DNA from 3 places in the Streptomyces sp. NPDC001020 genome. Region 2 is predicted to be linked to each of the others. Evidence: predicted binding sites of a transcription regulator. Region 2 holds the regulator's gene; each other region holds the start of a gene.
What was found. The regulator HrcA, encoded in region 2, represses chaperone genes, less so after heat shock. The targets are predictions, from matches to a motif close to TTNGCACTCNGNNNNNCNGAGTGCNAA.
Positions count from the first base shown of each region.

Region 1: a site for HrcA is predicted at 2,148-2,174, ahead of groL (chaperonin GroEL). Genes of this name have one in related genera too.
Region 3: a site for HrcA is predicted at 3,392-3,418, ahead of groES (co-chaperone GroES). Genes of this name have one in related genera too.

Region 1 is NZ_JBSFLQ010000011.1:128,672-133,217, forward strand. It holds gene thrC (threonine synthase) at 1-722, shown strand, start outside; gene ACWDEX_RS13430 (MoaD/ThiS family protein) at 926-1,201, shown strand; gene ACWDEX_RS13435 (cold-shock protein) at 1,699-1,902, shown strand; gene groL (chaperonin GroEL) at 2,298-3,920, shown strand; gene ACWDEX_RS13445 (NADH:flavin oxidoreductase) at 4,120-4,546, shown strand, end outside.
Region 2 is NZ_JBSFLQ010000001.1:168,268-172,813, reverse strand. It holds gene ACWDEX_RS00820 (Uma2 family endonuclease) at 1-380, shown strand, start outside; gene ACWDEX_RS00815 (DUF3097 domain-containing protein) at 358-1,167, opposite strand; gene ACWDEX_RS00810 (MBL fold metallo-hydrolase) at 1,214-1,948, opposite strand; gene hrcA (heat-inducible transcriptional repressor HrcA) at 2,139-3,158, shown strand; gene dnaJ (molecular chaperone DnaJ) at 3,159-4,295, shown strand; gene ACWDEX_RS00795 (nitronate monooxygenase) at 4,503-4,546, shown strand, end outside.
Region 3 is NZ_JBSFLQ010000014.1:147,709-152,254, forward strand. It holds gene ACWDEX_RS16185 (SDR family NAD(P)-dependent oxidoreductase) at 1-271, shown strand, start outside; gene ACWDEX_RS16190 (ester cyclase) at 388-1,095, shown strand; gene groL (chaperonin GroEL) at 1,159-2,784, opposite strand; gene groES (co-chaperone GroES) at 2,937-3,245, opposite strand; gene ACWDEX_RS16205 (polysaccharide deacetylase family protein) at 3,522-4,358, opposite strand; gene ACWDEX_RS16210 (polysaccharide deacetylase family protein) at 4,355-4,546, opposite strand, start outside.

The DNA.
Region 1 (4,546 bases), on a different contig from region 2:
ACGGCGGCGACCTCGTCGGCATCGAGGGCACCTACGACGACGTGAACCGCTTCTGTTCCGAGCTGATCGGCGACCCGGCCGGCGAGGGCTGGGGCTTCGTCAACGTCAACCTCCGTCCGTACTACGCGGAGGGCTCGAAGACCCTGGCGTACGAGATCGCCGAGCAACTGGGCTGGCGGCTGCCCGACCAGATCGTGGTCCCGGTCGCGTCCGGTTCGCAGCTCACGAAGATCGACAAGGGTCTGCGGGAGCTGATCGAGCTCGGGCTCGTCGAGGACCGGCCCTACCGGATCTTCGGGGCGCAGGCGGAGGGCTGCTCGCCGGTGGCCGCCGCGTTCAAGGCGGGCCATGACGTCGTACGTCCGCAGAAGCCGGACACGATCGCCAAGTCGCTGGCGATCGGCAACCCGGCGGACGGTCCGTACGTCCTCGACATCGCGCGTCGCACGGGCGGCGCGGTGGAGGACGTCACGGACGCGCAGATCGTCGACGCGATCAAGCTGCTCGCCCGCACCGAGGGTGTCTTCGCGGAGACCGCGGGCGGTGTGACGGTGGGCGTGACGCGCAAGCTCATCGAGAACGGCGTCCTCGACCCCACGAAGACGACGGTCGTCCTCAACACCGGCGACGGTCTCAAGACCCTCGACGCGGTGGCCGATACGGGACCGACCGCGACGATCCGTCCGAACCTCGACGCCTTCAAAGAGGCCGGCCTCGTCTGACGGCCCACCCGTCACCCGACCACCACCCCCTCAACGAGCCCGCTTCGCGAGCGCGCGTCTCCCGTCACCCGACCACCACCCCTCAACGAGCCCGCTTCGCGAGCGCGCGTCTCCCGTCACCCGACCACCACCCCTCAACGAGCCCGCTTCGCGAGCGCGCGTCCTGCGCCCACCAGCCATACCCAGACCGGAGGTCACACCACATGAGCGTCACCGTCCGCATCCCCACCATCCTGCGCACCTACACCGGCGGCCAGGCCGAGGTGACCGCCCAGGGCGCTACCCTCGCCGAAGTCATCGACGACCTGGAGAAGAACCACGCCGGGATCGCCGTCCGCGTCCTCGACGACCAGGGCAAGCTGCGCCGCTTCGTCAACGTGTACGTGAACGACGACGACGTCCGCTTCGAGCAGGGCCTTCAGACGGCGACGCCGGACGGCGCGGGCGTCTCCATCATCCCGGCCGTCGCCGGCGGCTGACGGTCACCCGGACGTGTGATCCCAGCCCTCGGCCGATGCCGGGCATCGGGGGTCCGTCGCGCGTGACGGCCGTGCCCTCGACGCGGTGCCTTCTTCGTCGGAGAAGCGGTGCCCTCTCCGTAAGAGAAACGGAGAGGGCAATTCCGCGGGGTTAAGCACGGTACAGTTGGGGAACGTGCTCGCATTCTCTTCGCCGGGCACCCCCGTTTTCTGCCTTGCTTCCGACAAGAAGTAGCCAAAGTGCGCGGGGATTTTGCGCCATTCGCTCTGTTTGCGAGGCCCGACTTGCCCTGAATTCGGGCGAATTCTCCGTACATTTCCGACCGGTCGTGCCCGGATTTCTCGTCCGACTGACCTGTTGCAGACGGCAGTTGGACAGATACATTCAGCCGCGGTCGACGCGTTCCGGCGCACGCCCCCAACCGTTGGGGGGTGAGGTCTGACCCGGGTCCGCGAAGTGTGGATCTGTGCAAGGGCCAGTAATAGGGGAGTTAGGCATGGCTCAGGGCACCGTCAAGTGGTTCAACGCGGAGAAGGGGTACGGCTTCATCGCGGTCGACGGTGGTGCGGATGTTTTCGTCCACTACAGCGCCATCCAGATGGACGGCTACCGCACTCTGGAAGAGGGCCAGCGGGTCGAGTTCGAGATCTCGCAGGGTCAGAAGGGTCCGCAGGCGGACATGGTTCGCCTGGCCGGCTGAAATACGCGCCGACGACTGAACTGTTCGACGTGTCGAGGGGCTCGTATCCCACCAGGGGTACGAGCCCCTCGGTCTGCCCGGGACCGGCCGGCCGCCTGCCCGGCCGACACCCGGCCACCACCCCTCAGCGAGCCGGCTTCGCCGGCGCACCTTGCGCCCGCCCGTCACCCGGCCACCACCCCTCAATGAGCCCGCTTTCGCGGGCGCACCTTGCACTCGGAGGGGGCGAGTGCTAATCATTGGCGTTAGCACTCTGAAGGTGAGAGTGACAAAGAAGGACCGGGTCGGTGAGGCCGCGGGCCGGGTGGGGCAAGGAACCACCGGCCGGGGCCGTCCGTCGCGGGCGCGGGCGCGGTCCGAAGTCATCACCCCCAGTCCTGGGAGGACCACTTCACATGGCCAAGATCATCGCGTTCGACGAGGAGGCGCGGCGCGGCCTCGAGCGCGGCATGAACCAGCTCGCGGACGCCGTCAAGGTGACGCTCGGCCCCAAGGGCCGCAATGTCGTCCTCGAGAAGAAGTGGGGCGCCCCCACGATCACCAACGACGGCGTCTCCATCGCCAAGGAGATCGAGCTCGAGGACCCGTACGAGAAGATCGGCGCCGAGCTGGTCAAGGAAGTCGCCAAGAAGACGGACGACGTCGCCGGTGACGGTACGACCACCGCGACCGTGCTCGCCCAGGCGCTGGTCCGCGAGGGTCTGCGCAACGTCGCCGCCGGTGCCAACCCGATGGCCCTGAAGCGCGGTATCGAGAAGGCCGTCGAGGCCGTCTCCGGTGCCCTGCTGGAGCAGGCGAAGGACGTCGAGACCAAGGAGCAGATCGCCTCCACGGCCTCCATCTCCGCCGCCGACACCCAGATCGGCGAGCTGATCGCCGAGGCCATGGACAAGGTCGGCAAGGAAGGCGTCATCACCGTCGAGGAGTCGCAGACCTTCGGTCTGGAGCTCGAGCTCACCGAGGGCATGCGCTTCGACAAGGGCTACATCTCGGCGTACTTCGCCACCGACATGGAGCGTATGGAGGCCGTCCTCGACGACCCGTACATCCTGATCGCCAACTCCAAGATCTCCAGCGTCAAGGACCTGCTCCCGCTCCTGGAGAAGGTCATGCAGTCGGGCAAGCCGCTGCTGATCATCGCCGAGGACGTCGAGGGCGAGGCCCTGTCGACCCTGGTCGTCAACAAGATCCGCGGCACCTTCAAGTCCGTTGCCGTCAAGGCCCCGGGCTTCGGCGACCGCCGCAAGGCCATGCTCGGCGACATCGCCATCCTCACGGGCGGCGAGGTCATCTCCGAGGAGGTCGGCCTCAAGCTGGAGAACGCGACCCTGGACCTCCTGGGCCGCGCCCGCAAGGTCGTCATCACCAAGGACGAGACCACCATCGTCGACGGTGCCGGCTCGTCCGACCAGGTCAACGGCCGCGTGAACCAGATCCGCGCCGAGATCGAGAACAGCGACTCCGACTACGACCGCGAGAAGCTGCAGGAGCGCCTGGCGAAGCTGGCCGGCGGCGTGGCCGTCATCAAGGCCGGTGCCGCCACCGAGGTGGAGCTCAAGGAGCGCAAGCACCGCATCGAGGACGCCGTTCGCAACGCGAAGGCGGCCGTCGAGGAGGGCATCGTCGCCGGTGGTGGCGTGGCCCTGCTGCAGGCCTCCCAGGTCTTCGAGAAGCTGGAGCTCGAGGGTGACGAGGCCACCGGTGCCGCCGCCGTCAAGCTGGCGCTCGAGGCCCCGCTGAAGCAGATCGCCGTCAACGCCGGCCTCGAGGGCGGCGTCGTGGTGGAGAAGGTGCGCAACCTGACCCCGGGTCACGGCCTGAACGCCGCGACCGGCGAGTACGTCGACCTGGTCAAGGAAGGCATCATCGACCCGGCGAAGGTGACCCGTTCCGCCCTGCAGAACGCCGCCTCCATCGCCGCGCTGTTCCTCACCACCGAGGCCGTCATCGCCGACAAGCCGGAGAAGGCCGCCGCGGCCGCTCCGGGCGGCATGCCGGGCGGTGACATGGACTTCTGATCCTTCTGAGGATCGGATCCGTCCGTCACGTACCGAGGGCGGCACTCCCTGGAGACAGGGGGTGCCGCCCTCGGGCGTATCCGGGATCACACCGCGGCGGGACGCCGATGCGGAATGCCATGGTCCACGGGGCCGTTGGACCAGTGAACATGCGCATGCATATGTCCGGCGTACCCGTACCTCGGCAAGGAGTCCCCACGTGACCGTCACCGCTTCGCCGTCCCGCGCGGCCGAGATCCTCTCCCGCCCCGCCACGATCAACGGCCTGACCGTCCGGAACCGCATCGCGATGGCGCCCATGACCCGCCAGTTCTCGCCCGGCGGCATCCCGGGCGAGGACGTCGCGTCGTACTACGCGCGCCGCGCGGCCGCGGACGTGGGCCTGATCATCACCGAGGGCACCTACGTGGGCCACGCCTCGGCCGGTCAGAGCGACCGCGTCCCGCGGTTCCACGGCGAGGAGCAGCTGGCGGGCTGGGCGAAGGTCGCCGAGGCGGTGCACGCGGCGGGCGGCGCGATCGTGCCGCAGCTCTGGCACATCGGCATGGTGCGCAAGGCCGGTGACCCGCCGTACGCGGACGCGCCGGCCGTCGGCCCGTCGGGCATCCGCCTCGACGGCACCGAGG
Region 2 (4,546 bases):
TCGTCAGTGAGGCGAGTGAGCCCGTACCAGACCTGGTGATTCTGGAGCGCGACGTCAGCCCTGCGTCGGGGCGCCTGCTGCCGTGCAACCTCATCACGTTGGTGGTCGAGGTGGTGTCCAAAACCAGTGTCGATCGGGACTACGGCATGAAGCGCTCGATCTACGCGGCAGGCAAGGTGCCCGCCTACCTGATCGTCGACCCTGTTGTGGCCCATTGCGTTCTGCTCACCGAGCCCACGGGCATCGGCGAGGACGCCGACTACCAGGTACAGCGGATCACCAAGTTCGGTGAGCCTGTGCCGCTGGAGCTGCTCGGCATCAAGTTGGAGACCAGCGACTTCGGCACGCTCCCCGGCGTCAGGCCTCACCGCCGACCGTAACGAAGTCGATCAACTCCTCCACCCGCCCCAGCAGTTCCGGCTCCAGATCCTTGTAGGACCCCACCCGCGACAGGATCCCCTGCCACACCGCCCCCGTGTTCTCCGGCCACCCGAGCGCCCGGCACACCCCCCTCTTCCAGTCCTGGCCGTGCGGGACGCGCGGCCACTCCCTGATACCCAGGGACGCCGGTTTCACCGCCTGCCAGATGTCGATGTACGGGTGTCCCACCACCAGGGCGTGTTCGCTCGTCACCGACTGCGCGATGCGCCACTCCTTGGTGCCCGGGACCAGATGGTCCACCAGGACGCCGAGGCGGGCGTCCGGGCCGGGGGAGAAGGCCGAGACGATCGACGGCAGGTCGTCCACGCCCTCCAGGTACTCCACCACCACGCCCTCGACGCGCAGGTCGTCGCCCCACACCCGCTCGACCAGTTCCGCGTCGTGGCGGCCCTCCACATAGATACGGCCGGCACGGGCCACGCGCGCGCGTGCGCCGGGGACGGCCACCGAACCCGACGCCGTACGGGTCGGACGCACCGGAGCCTTCGACGGGCGTACCAGCGTCACCACCCGCCCCTCCAGCAGGAACCCCCGCGGCTCCAGGGGAAACACCCGGTGCTTGCCGAACCGGTCCTCCAGGGTGACCGTGCCCGCCTCGCAGCGGATCACCGCGCCGCAGAAGCCGGTGCGCGGCTCCTCCACCACCAGACCGGGGTCCGCCGGGACCTCCGGCACGGGCTTGGGCTTCTTCCACGGCGGGGTCAGGTCCGGCGAGTACTGGCGCATTCGGATGACGATAGGAGAAGCCCGGGGCGTGATGTCGTACGAGGGTCTACGACACGCCGAAACGGGCCGCCAGCTCGTCCCGCTGGGAGCGGACGAACCGCGCGTCCACCACCGCACCGTGCCCCGGCACGTACAGCGCGTCCTCTCCGCCCAGCTTCAGCAGCCGGTCCAGTGCGGCCGGCCAGTGCGAGGGAACCGCGTCCGGGCCCGCCTGCGGCTCGCCGGACTCCTCCACCAGGTCCCCGCAGAACACCACCGCCGGGTCCCCGGGGACGAGGACGGCCAGGTCGTGGGCCGTGTGACCCGGGCCCACGTTCGCCAGCAACACCTCCACCCCGCCCAGATCGAGCGTCCGCTCGTCCGAGACCTGGTGGTGTGGGCGCACCAGCGCCTCCGCGGCCTCGACCGCCTCGTCCGAGGCCAGGCCGTGGCGGATCGCATCCCCGCGCAACTCGTCGCGCTCGCGGACGAACAGGGCGTCGAGGCCCACCGCTCCGAACACCTCCGCGCCGTCGAACACCGCCGCGCCGAAGACATGGTCGAAGTGGGGGTGCGTGAACGCGAGATGTGTCACACGTCTCTCCGCCCCCAGCGGCGCGAGCAGCCGCCCCGCCTCGGCGCGCAACCACGCACCCTCGCGCAGGCTCGACCCCGGGTCGATCACGAGCGTTCCGTGGTCGCCCACGACCAGTCCCGCCGTGCAGTCCCAGACCGGAAGCCGTACACGACCGGCCCGTGAACCGAGCGCCTCCCACCCGGATTCTTCCCACAACACCGTCATGGCGCGACGCTATAGGCATGCGCCCGGTCCGGCCAGACAGCCCCGGACAGGTCGGTACACGCCGGTACGACAGCCGGGCCCACCCTTGCCGGGGGCGTACCCGGCGGCCGTACACTGGGCCGGGGATGCTGGCACTCGCACGGACAGAGTGCCAGGAACGTCAACGGGACGAACGCTGGAGGTGCGCGCGATGCTCAGTGAACGCAGGCTCGAAGTGCTGCGCGCCATCGTCCAGGACTACGTCGGCACCGAGGAGCCGGTGGGCTCCAAGGCACTGACCGAGCGGCACAAGCTCGGCGTCTCCCCGGCCACCGTCCGCAACGACATGGCCGCGCTGGAGGAGGAGGGCTACATCGCCCAGCCGCACACCAGCGCCGGACGCATCCCCACGGACAAGGGCTACCGCCTCTTCGTCGACAGGCTCGCGGGCGTCAAGCCGATGACCGCCCCCGAGCGCCGGGCGATCCAGAACTTCCTGGAGTGCTCGGTGGACCTCGATGACGTGGTCGCGCGCACGGTACGGCTGCTCGCGCAGCTCACCCGACAGGTCGCCGTCGTGCAGTACCCCTCGCTGACCCGTTCGACCGTGCGGCATGTCGAACTGCTGTCGATGGCACCCGCGCGCGTGATGCTCGTGCTGATCACGGACACCGGCCGCGTCGAGCAGCGCATGATCGACTGCCCCGCCCCGTTCGGGGAGGCGTCTCTCGCGGATCTGCGCGCACGGCTCAACAGCCGGGTCGCCGGACGTCGTTTCGCGGACGTCCCGCCACTGGTGCAGGACCTGCCGGAGGCCTTCGAGGAGCCCGAGGACCGCGGCGCGGTCTCGACGGTGCTCTCCACCCTGCTGGAGACGCTCGTGGAGGAGACCGAGGAACGGCTGATGATCGGCGGTACCGCCAATCTCACCCGTTTCGGGCATGACTTCCCTCTCACCATCCGGCCCGTCCTCGAGGCGCTCGAGGAGCAGGTCGTGCTCCTCAAGCTGCTGGGTGAGGCGAAGGATCCGGCCATGCGGGTGCGTATCGGTCATGAGAACGCGCACGAGGGACTCAACTCCACGTCCGTGGTCTCCGTGGGCTACGGTTCGGGCGGCGAGGCAGTAGCGAAACTCGGCGTGGTCGGACCGACCCGCATGGATTACCCGGGAACGATGGGAGCGGTACGAGCGGTGGCACGGTACGTCGGACAGATCCTGGCGGAGTCGTAAGTGGCCACGGACTACTACGCCGTACTCGGCGTGCGCCGCGACGCGTCGCAGGATGAGATCAAGAAGGCGTTCCGTCGGCTCGCGCGCGAGCTGCACCCGGACGTCAATCCCGATCCGAAGACGCAGGAGCGGTTCAAGGAGATCAACGCGGCGTACGAGGTGCTCTCGGACCCGCAGAAGAAGCAGGTCTACGACCTCGGCGGCGATCCGCTGTCCCAGGCGGGCGGTGCCGGTGCGGGCGGCTTCGGCGCGGGCGGCTTCGGGAACTTCTCCGACATCATGGACGCGTTCTTCGGCACGGCGTCGCAGCGCGGACCGCGCTCGCGCACCCGCCGTGGCCAGGACGCCATGATCCGGCTGGAGATCGAGCTCGACGAGGCCGCGTTCGGTACGACCAAGGACATCCAGGTCGACACGGCCGTCGTCTGCAACACCTGCAACGGCGAGGGCGCCGCGCCCGGCACCTCCGCGCAGACCTGCGACATGTGCCGTGGCCGCGGTGAGGTCTCCCAGGTCACGCGGTCCTTCCTGGGCCAGGTCATGACGTCGCGTCCGTGCCCGCAGTGTCAGGGCTTCGGCACGGTCGTCCCCACCCCCTGCCCGGAGTGCGCGGGCGACGGGCGGGTGCGCTCCCGCAGGACGCTCACCGTCAAGATCCCGGCCGGTGTCGACAACGGCACGCGGATCCAGCTCGCGGGCGAGGGCGAGATCGGCCCCGGTGGCGGCCCCGCCGGTGACCTGTACGTCGAGGTCCACGAGCTGCCGCACCCGGTCTTCCAGCGTCGCGGCGACGACCTGCACTGCACGGTCACCATCCCGATGACGGCGGCGGCCCTCGGTACGAAGGTCCCGCTGGAGACGCTGGACGGCCTGGAGGAGGTCGACATCCGGCCCGGCACGCAGTCCGGGCAGTCGATCCCGCTGCACGGCCGCGGCGTCACGCATCTGCGCGGCGGCGGCCGAGGCGACCTGATCGTCCATGTCGAGGTCACGACGCCGGGCAAGCTGGACGCGGAGCAGGAGCGGCTGCTGCGCGAACTGGCGAAGCTGCGGGGCGAGGAGCGGCCGCAGGGGCAGTTCCAGCCGGGGCAGCAGGGGCTGTTCTCGCGGCTGAAGGACGCGTTCAACGGGCGATGACCGTGGCGTGGTCACTCGGCGTCGGCAAGGCAGTCGGCGCCGAGTGACCCGCCCGGCCGCCCCGCTTCGGCCTGAACGAGCACACCACCTGCTGGGACACCGGCCAGGGGCGCCCTCGCACCGCCTCTGACCCACTGCCCATTCCCGGGCACATGCAGACGGAAGGCCGGATTCGGACCTGATCGCGCGACGTGACACCATGCGGTCATGTCCACCGCGCTGACCGATCTTCTCCGTCACCCGATCGTGCA
Region 3 (4,546 bases), on a different contig from region 2:
GTCCGGCGTGCGGCTGATGGCGCTGTGCCCGGGATTCGTCCGTACGGAGTTCCACGAGCGGGCCGGGATGGGAACGAGCAACATCCCGAACTGGATGTGGCTGGATGCGGACAAGCTGGTCGCCGCGGCGCTGGCAGACCTGGCCCGCGGCAAGTCACTGTCCATTCCCGACCCGCGGTACAAGGCGCTGATGGGCGTCGTGAAGGTGACGCCGCGCCGGTTGCTGGGCGGGGTCACCTCACGGACGGGGCGCAAGTACGGGCCGCAGTAGGAACGATCACGGCCTTCGACAGCACGCGTACGGGCTTCGGCAGAACGGGTGACGCCGCCCCTCGGGTGGGAAAATGACCGTATCCACCCGGATCAAGGGGGGCCGGAGGCGGCGTCATGACATTTGTGCGGCTCATCGACTGCAAGACCAGACGGTTCGACGAGATGAACCGGATCATGGACGCATGGGTCGAGCAGACCAGGGGCAGACGGACCGCGACGCACAGCGTGGTCGGCAAGGACCGCTCCGATGCCTCGCACTTCGTCGAGATCGTGGAGTTCCCCTCGTACGAGGAGGCGATGCGCAACGCGCACCTTCCCGAGACCGAGAAGATCTTCCGGGAGATGGTCGCCCTGTGCGACGAGATGCCCACGTTCACGGATCTGGACGTGGTGCGCGACGAGCAGCTCTACACGGCGAACGTCCGGCGGTTCTTCGGGACGCTGACGAGCGGGGGTGAACTCCCGCCGCTCAACGACCTCCTCACGGAGGACTGCCACAGCCACGATCCCGTCAACGCCCAGGACACCATCGGGCTGGACGCGCTCCGGCGCGAGTACGACGTGTGGCGCAGCGCCTTCGACTCCACGTTCACGCTCGACGACGTGATCGCCGAGGGCGACCGGGTCTGCGCGCTGTGGACCTGGAACGCCACCCACAAAGGCGAGTTCCTGGGGATCGAGCCCACCGGCAGGGACGTCACGATGAGCGGGATGACCCTGTTCCGGTTCAGCGAGGACGGGAAGATCGCCGAGATGTGGTGGCAGCACGACCAACTGGGGCTGATGGAGCAGCTGGGCGCGCTCGACGCTCTGGAGAGGTGAACAACGCGAAGGTCCGGCACCCCACGCGGGGGTGCCGGACCTCAGTACTGCTTACGGCTTACGTCAGTGAGCGTGACCGTGGCCGTGACCGGCGGTGGCCGGCTCCTCTTCTTCCTTCTTCTCGACGACCAGGGTCTCGGTCGTCAGCAGCAGGGAGGCGATGGAGGCGGCGTTCTCCAGGGCGGAGCGGGTGACCTTGACCGGGTCGATGACGCCGGCCTTGACCAGGTCGCCGTACTCGCCGGTGGCGGCGTTGTAGCCGTTGCCCTTGTCCAGCTCGGCGACCTTGGAGGCGATGACGTAGCCCTCCAGGCCCGCGTTCTCGGCGATCCAGCGCAGCGGCTCGACGACCGCGCGGCGGACGATGGCGACACCGGTGGCCTCGTCGCCCTGCTTGCCGAGGCCGTCCGCCAGCACCTTGGAGGCGTGGACCAGCGCGGAGCCACCACCGGAGACGATGCCCTCCTCGACCGCGGCGCGGGTCGCGGAGATGGCGTCCTCCAGACGGTGCTTCTTCTCCTTCAGCTCCACCTCGGTGGCGGCGCCGACCTTGATCACGCACACGCCGCCGGCCAGCTTCGCGAGGCGCTCCTGGAGCTTCTCGCGGTCCCAGTCGGAGTCGGTGGCCTCGATCTCGGCCTTGATCTGGGCGACGCGGCCGACGACGTCCTCGGACTTGCCGCCACCGTCGACGATGGTGGTGTCGTCCTTGGTGACCGTCACGCGGCGGGCGCTGCCCAGGACCTCCAGGCCGACCTGGTCGAGCTTGAGGCCGACCTCCTCGGAGATGACCGTGGCGCCGGTGAGGACCGCCATGTCCTGCAGCATCGCCTTACGGCGGTCGCCGAAGCCGGGGGCCTTGACGGCGACGGCGTTGAAGGTGCCGCGGATCTTGTTCACGACGAGGGTGGAGAGAGCCTCGCCCTCGACGTCCTCGGCGATGATCAGCAGCGGCTTGGAGGAGCCCGCCTGGATGACCTTCTCCAGCAGCGGGAGCAGGTCCTGGATGGAGGAGACCTTGCCCTGGTTGATCAGGATGTACGGGTCGTCGAGGACGGCCTCCATGCGCTCCTGGTCCGTCACGAAGTACGGCGACAGGTAGCCCTTGTCGAAGGCCATGCCCTCGGTGAAGTCCAGCTCCAGACCGAAGGTGTTGGACTCCTCGACGGTGATGACACCGTCCTTGCCGACCTTGTCCATCGCCTCGGCGATCAGCTCGCCGACCTGCTGGTCCTGGGCGGACAGCGCGGCGACGGCGGCGATGTCGGACTTCTCGTCGATCGGGCGGGCGGTGGCCAGCAGGTCGTCGGAGACGGCCTTGACGGCGGCGTCGATGCCCTTCTTCAGGGCGGCCGGGGAGGCACCCGCGGCGACGTTCCTCAGGCCCTCGCGCACCAGCGCCTGGGCGAGCACGGTGGCGGTGGTCGTACCGTCACCCGCGATGTCGTTGGTCTTGGTCGCCACCTCCTTCACCAGCTGGGCGCCGAGGTTCTCGTACGGGTCCTCGACCTCGACCTCACGGGCGATGGTGACGCCGTCGTTGGTGATGGTCGGAGCGCCGAACTTCTTGTCGATGACGACGTTGCGGCCCTTCGGGCCGATCGTCACCTTGACCGTGTCGGCAAGCTTGTTGACGCCGCGCTCGAGGGCGCGACGGGCGTCCTCGTCGAACTTCAGGATCTTCGCCATGGAGCGTTTCAGTCCTCTCGTTGCGATCCTCGGCTGCCCTCCCGGAGCAGCCGCCGATCGCGGTGAAAAACGAACTGCGCCCCTGGCGCCCGGCTTTTCAACGGTCGCGGGGGCCGGGGGCGCAGCTCAAAGCAGGAGTGCTTCGGGGTGAATTACTTCTCGATGATCGCGAGGACGTCGCGAGCCGAGAGAACGAGGTACTCCTCGTTGTTGTACTTCACCTCGGTGCCGCCGTACTTGCTGTAGAGCACGACATCGCCGACCTTGACGTCGAGCGGAAGGCGGTTGCCGTCCTCGAAGCGGCCCGGGCCCACGGCGAGGACGACGCCCTCCTGGGGCTTCTCCTTCGCAGTGTCCGGGATGACCAGGCCAGAGGCCGTGGTCTGCTCGGCGTCCAGCGGCTGGACCACGATGCGGTCCTCGAGCGGCTTGATGGCAACCTTGGAGCTGGCGGTCGTCACGATCCGACCTCCCCCTTCGGAGATCTCGCGGGGTTAACTGTCTGAGGTGGCGACCAGGTCGATCCGTCGTCGCGGGTGCCGGACCTGCCCGTCGCTGTGTTGGCACTCACCAGTGGCGAGTGCCAGAGCCGAGACTATGACCGCGATTAGCACTCGGTCAAGCGGAGTGCCAATTGCGTGCGGTGCGGCGCCGGAGCTTGCGCCTCCTGTCCCGCTCTATCGGCCCAAAAGGCCTCGTCCTCAAGCCGGCATGAGCCCGCCAAGTTCAAGGACGTTCTAGAGGTAGTCCTCCAAGCGCCCCACCGAGAACCCGCTCGCCTGGATGCGACGCAGGAGGCGGGCCGTCTCCGTGGTCAAGGACGCGGGGGGACGGCTCTCCTCCTCATGGGGCCGGACATGGGGCCGGAGGATGTCGCCAGGGTGGAGGGGCGCGCCCCCCTCGTACGGCTCGGGGTCTCTGCCCGGCATCCGGCGCCACAGGATCAGGGCCGTGATGCCGCAGTCCGCCGCCGCCTGGAACGTCGTGCGGTCGTATGAGCCGTACGGCGGGCGCAGCAGCCGGGAATGCAGGCCCAGACGGGCCCTGAGCCGCTCCTGCTGGCCGCAGATCTCGGTGCGCTGCTCCCCGTAGGACAGCCCGCGCAGCTCGGCGTGGTTCAGGGTGAGGTTCTCGATGCCCGCACCGGCCGCCCGCAGCCGTGCGGCGCTCGCGTACCCCGGCCCGACGGCACTGTCCGCGAGGAACACACTGACCGGCAGCCGCAGTTCACGGACCATGTCGATGAACCCGGGGTCCTTCTCGGCATCCGCGCCGTACGTCAGGAAGACGACCTTGTCGCGAGTCGGCACACGGTCGAGGACGGGCGGCAGGCCCGCTCCGGCCAGGTCCTCGCCGCGCTCCGGGGAGCGGACCGGCCGGGGCGCGGGCGCAAGCGGGGCGGCGAGCCCCCAGCGGCGGTACGTCCCCTCGTACGGCCCGTGCGACCTGCCCACCTTCTGGGCGGCCTTCTTGCCCAGCCGTTCGAACGGGTCGACGGACTGGGCGCAGCCGGACAGGACCGCCACGGCGAGCGCCCCGGCGAGCAGTGCCCGCACCTGCCGCCGCGCCCTCACAGGTAGTCCTCCAGTCGCGCCACCGCGTACCCGTCGTCGGTGACCTTCTTCAGGAACCGGCGGATCAGGTCGGGCATCGAACTGTTCCAGTCCGACGTGCCGCGGAAGTGGGTCAGGACGATGTCGCCGGGGTGCAGGCTGCGGTCCCAGTCCCGGTACTCCCAGTGGTCGGGGTAGACCTCCTCGTT